DNA from 2 places in the Streptomyces sp. NPDC059534 genome. Region 2 is predicted to be linked to the other one. Evidence: riboswitches for the same ligand, from Rfam matches in the RefSeq annotation. Region 2 holds a riboswitch; the other holds the start of a gene.
What was found. Region 2 has a riboswitch for glycine ahead of gcvT (glycine cleavage system aminomethyltransferase GcvT). Riboswitches for the same ligand answer to the same signal wherever they lie in the genome.

Region 1: it holds a riboswitch for glycine, as region 2 does, so the genes downstream of both, gcvP (aminomethyl-transferring glycine dehydrogenase) here and gcvT (glycine cleavage system aminomethyltransferase GcvT) in region 2, are expected to answer to the same signal.

The regions. Positions count from the first base shown of each region.
Region 1 is NZ_JBHWAQ010000067.1:10,037-12,479, reverse strand. Features, by position in the region: gene gcvP (aminomethyl-transferring glycine dehydrogenase) at 1-1,261, opposite strand, end outside; glycine riboswitch at 1,441-1,540, opposite strand; gene ACFVZH_RS38025 (PRC-barrel domain-containing protein) at 1,654-2,019, shown strand; gene ACFVZH_RS38020 (DNA polymerase IV) at 2,168-2,443, opposite strand, start outside.
Region 2 is NZ_JBHWAQ010000014.1:82,989-85,431, reverse strand. Features, by position in the region: gene gcvT (glycine cleavage system aminomethyltransferase GcvT) at 56-1,180, opposite strand; glycine riboswitch at 1,341-1,440, opposite strand; gene ACFVZH_RS18475 (AAA family ATPase) at 1,603-2,265, shown strand; gene ACFVZH_RS18470 (enhanced serine sensitivity protein SseB) at 2,395-2,443, shown strand, end outside.

The DNA.
Region 1 (2,443 bases), on a different contig from region 2:
GGTGGAGGTTGACGCCGGCCTCGCGGGCGGCGGCCACGACCTCGTCGGCCTTGCCCGGGACGCGGGCGGTGAGGGTGTCGAAGAAGGCGCCCTGGGTGAGCTCCACGCCACCGGCGGTGAGACCCGCGGCGAGGACGGCGGCGTACCGGTGGGTGCGCTGCGCGATCTGCTTCAGGCCGTCCGGACCGTGGTACACGGCGTACATGCCGGCCATGACGGCGAGCAGCACCTGCGCGGTACAGATGTTGCTGGTGGCCTTCTCGCGGCGGATGTGCTGCTCGCGGGTCTGCAGGGCGAGGCGGTACGCGCGGTTGCCGTCGGCGTCCACGGAGACACCGACGAGGCGGCCCGGCAGGGAGCGGGCGTGCTTGTCCTGGACGGCCATGTAGCCGGCGTGCGGTCCGCCGAAGCCCATGGGGACGCCGAACCGCTGCGTCGTGCCGACGGCGATGTCGGCGCCGAGCTCGCCGGGCGAGGTGAGCAGGGTGAGCGCGAGCAGGTCGGCGGCGACGGTGACGATCGCACCGAGCTCGTGGGCCTGGTCGACGACGGCCTTGATGTCCCGCACGGCACCGGAGGCGCCCGGGTACTGGACGAGCACGCCGAAGACGCCGCGCTCGGCGATCTCGGCGGGGATGCCGTCGCTCAGGTCGGCGACGACGACCTCGACACCGGTCGGCTCGGCGCGGGTCTCGATGACGGCGATGGTCTGCGGCAGGGCGTCGGCGTCGATGAGGAAGACGCCGTTCTTGACCTTGCCGACACGGCGGGCCAGGGCCATGGCCTCGGCGGCGGCGGTGCCCTCGTCGAGGAGGGAGGCGCCCGAGGTGGGCAGGCCGGTCAGGTCGGCGACCACGGTCTGGAAGTTCAGCAGGGCCTCCAGGCGGCCCTGGGAGATCTCCGGCTGGTAGGGCGTGTACGCCGTGTACCAGGCCGGGTTCTCCATCACGTTCCGCAGGATGACCGGCGGGGTGAAGGTGCCGTAGTAGCCGAGGCCGATCATCGGCGCGAGGACCTGGTTGCGGTCGGCGAGCTCACGCAGCTCGGCGAGGACCTGGGCCTCGGTGCGCGCGGCGGGCAGGCTCAGCGCCTCGGTGTTCTTGATCACGTCCGGCACCGCGGCGGCGGTGAGCTCGTCGAGCGAGCCGTAACCGACCTGGGCGAGCATCTTGGCCCGCGCCTCGGCGTCGGGCCCGATGTGCCGCTGCTCGAACGGGATGCCCTGCTCGAGTTCGGAGAGCGGAATGCGGTTGGCGGTCATGTACGGAGGCCTCCTGGTCGTCACGACCTGCGAGGGGCACCACGGCGCGGGTACCCGGACGGCCTCCCCCTCTGTCATCTCAACCTGAGAGTTTCACCGGCACGCCTCACGGCACGCCGACTTTCACCGTCGGTGAGAGCGCGATGCCGTCGGACATCCGCTCTGCTTTCCAGAGTGACCTCGTCCGCGCGGTACAGGGGCCTGAGAGATTCCGGGGAGGATTTGCTCCTTCGGCGTCCACCGGAAGGTTTCTCCGGGGGACTCTCCCGCACAGGGTCGACAGCCACAGCCAGCCTACCAGCGCCGTTGTCGCTCCCTTCGCTCAAGTGGCCGACATCCCAGATGTGCACTTTCGTAGGGGTGTAGAGCAGTTGCGACCAGTTGGAGGGACCGTGCAGACCGACATCGATCCGCGCAGCCTGATCGGCCGCAAGGCGTACGACCGGAACGGACACAAGATCGGCACCGTGGACGAGGTGTACCTGGACGACGCGACCGGCATCCCGGAGTGGGCCGCCGTCCGCACCGGCCTCTTCAGCCGGGACGCCTTCGTCCCCCTGGACCCGAGCGACCTGCTCGACGACGGACTCCACATCCCCTACGAGCGCGCCCTCATCAAGGACGCCCCCGACTTCGGCGTGGGCCGCCATCTCTCCCCCGAGCAGGAACTCCAGCTCTACCGCCACTACAGCCTCGCCCTGCCCCCGCCCCCCACCGACCAGCCCGACACCGACTTCGGCCGCCTCGCCGGCCCCTGACCCCCGAAACCCCTCGGCCCACCCGCGTGGACGGGCGGGCCGAGGGGACCTGACACGCCCACCGGACCCCGGGCCGTCGCACCCGCGGACGACACCGACCGCGGCATGCGCCGTGGCGCCTTCCCGCGGCCGCGGCGCCCGGACCGCCTCACCCCACCAGTGGCAACGGCTCCCCCGCCACCAGCTCCGGGTCGTCCACGGCGAACGTCCGGACGCGCCCGGGAGCCGGCGACCCCGGCTCCTCGAACCGCACCGTGACCCGCCCGACCCCGCTCCCCTGCACCCACCCGGCTCCGTAGACCGCGTGACGCACGTCGTGCCCGGGCGCCCAGTGCCGCTCCACGGGCTCCGGCACCCCACCCGGCCCGTCGGCACCACCCGCACCTCCCGGGGCGGCCTCGGGGGCACCCACGGCCGCGGAGGC
Region 2 (2,443 bases):
GGAGTGCTGATGAACGTGGGTCTTACGGGGTGAGACGCGGAGTGAGACGGATGCGTCACTTCTGGCGCTTGTAGAACGGCAGCGCGACGACCTCGTACGGCTCGTGGGTGCCGCGGATGTCCACACCTACACCCTCGGTGCCCGGAGCGGCGTGCGCCGCGTCCACGTAGGCGATCGCGATCGGCTTGCCGAGCGTCGGGGACGGGGCGCCGGAGGTCACCTCGCCGATCACCACGCCGTCCTTGACGACGGAGAACCCGGCGCGCGGCACCCGGCGGCCCTCGGCGATCAGGCCGACGAGCTTGCGCGGCGGGGCGGTCTCGGCGCGCTCGGCGGCCTTCTCCAGCGCCTCACGACCGACGAAGCGGCCCTCGTTGGTCGTCTTCTCGAACTTGACGACACGACCGAGGCCGGCGTCGAAGGGGGTGAGGGCGGTGGTCAGCTCGTGGCCGTACAGCGGCATGCCCGCCTCCAGGCGGAGCGTGTCGCGGCAGGACAGGCCGCAGGGGATCAGGCCGACCGGGGCGCCCGCCTCGGTCAGGGCCTTCCACACGCCCTCGGCGTGCTCCGGCTTCAGGAACAGCTCGAAGCCGTCCTCGCCGGTGTAGCCGGTACGGGCGATCAGCGCGGGCACGCCCGCGACCGTGCCGGGCAGGCCGGCGTAGTACTTCAGCCCGTCCAGGTCGGCGTCGGTGAGCGACTTCAGGATGCCGGGGGACTCCGGGCCCTGCACCGCGATCAGGGCGTACGCGTCGCGGTCGTCGCGGACCTCGGCGTCGAAGCCCTCCGAGCGCGCCACCAGCGCGTCCAGGACGATCTGCGCGTTGGAGGCGTTGGCGACGACCATGTACTCCGTCTCGCCCAGCCGGTAGACGATCAGGTCGTCGAGGATGCCGCCGTCCTCCTGGCAGATCATCGTGTAGCGGGCGCGGCCGAGGCCCACCGTGGAGATGTTGCCGACCAGGGCGTGGTCGAGGAGCTCGACGGCCTGCGGGCCGGTGACGGTGATCTCGCCCATGTGGGAGAGGTCGAAGAGGCCGGCGTGCGTGCGGACGGCGACGTGCTCGTCGCGCTCGCTGCCGTACCGGAGCGGCATGTCCCAGCCCGCGAAGTCGGTCATGGTCGCGCCCAGCGAACGATGCAGGGCATCGAGGGCGGTCAGACGGGGGGCAGTGCTCATGGGGTGGCTCCCGGGTCCCAAGGGCGTGATCGGTGACGAAAACACATGACGGGCGAGGACGTCCTCCCCATCTGTCATGGAACCTGAGAGGTTCACCGAGGGCATCCTCGGCTTGCACCTTGGGTGGGGACACGTGACGTGTCCCGCTTTTCAGATCTGCCTCATCCGCGCGGTACGGGGCCTGAGAGATTCAAGGGAGGGTCTTGCTCCTTCGGCGTCCGGACGCGCTCGGCGGTCCGGAACTCTCCCGCGCGGATTCGAGCGGCCGGTATGCGATTGTGTGGCGACTGTGCGCGCCTGGCGGGCACATCATTGCACGCGGTGTCGGCGGGGCAAATCGCTTGTGTGCCATTACCGTTTCTTTACACTGCGTGGGCAAGGGTCTCCTCAGGTCTCCTGAGACCCGACAGGGGGAGCGAGCGATGAGGATCCGGCACACCGGCGCATACGCGACCAGTACCGGCATACCGACCCAACGGGCCCGTGCCCGGACCCGCGGTCGCGGCCGGCTCCTGCGGGACCTGCGCGAGCGCGGCGGCCGAGGCCCCCGCGCCCTCACCTTCGCCGCCGGTGACCTCGTGGTCGTCTCCGGGCTGCCCGGCAGCGGCAAGTCCACCCTCATGCGGAGAGCCGCCGAGGGCCACGGCGTCGACTCCCAGGACGCCCGCGAGCGCTGGGAGGCCCGGATGCCCCGCCTCCTGCCCTACGCCGTCTACCGCCCCCTCGTCCGGCTCGCCCACTACGCCGGGCTCCGCCGCGCCCTGCGCGCCGGTGCGAGCGTGATCGTCCACGACTGCGGCACCCAGTCCTGGGTGCGCGGCTGGCTCGCGCGCGAGGCCCGCCGCCGGGGCCGCGCCCTCCATCTGATCCTCCTCGACGTCACCCCGGACACCGCCCGGGCCGGCCAGCACGCCCGCGGCCGCGGCGTCTCCGCCTACGCCTTCGCGCGGCACCGCCGGGCCGTCGGCCGGCTGCTGAGGGCCGCCGAATCCGGCAGCCTCCCGCCCGGCTGCGCCTCCGTCACCCTCCTCGACCGCGCCGCGGCCGACACCCTGCGTCGCATCTCCTTCCGCGAGGCCGCCTGACGGTCCGGGGTCCGCCCGGGCCCTTACCCTTCACCTTTTGGCCACGGCGGCGCCGGGGCGGCGTTAGGGTGCTGCCGGGCGGCCGTTGCGGCAGGCCGTGCGAGAAGGGGAAAGGCGACCGTGGACGTGATGTGGCCGGGCAACGAGCTCGAAGAGGTCCTTGCCGCCTCACTCGGCA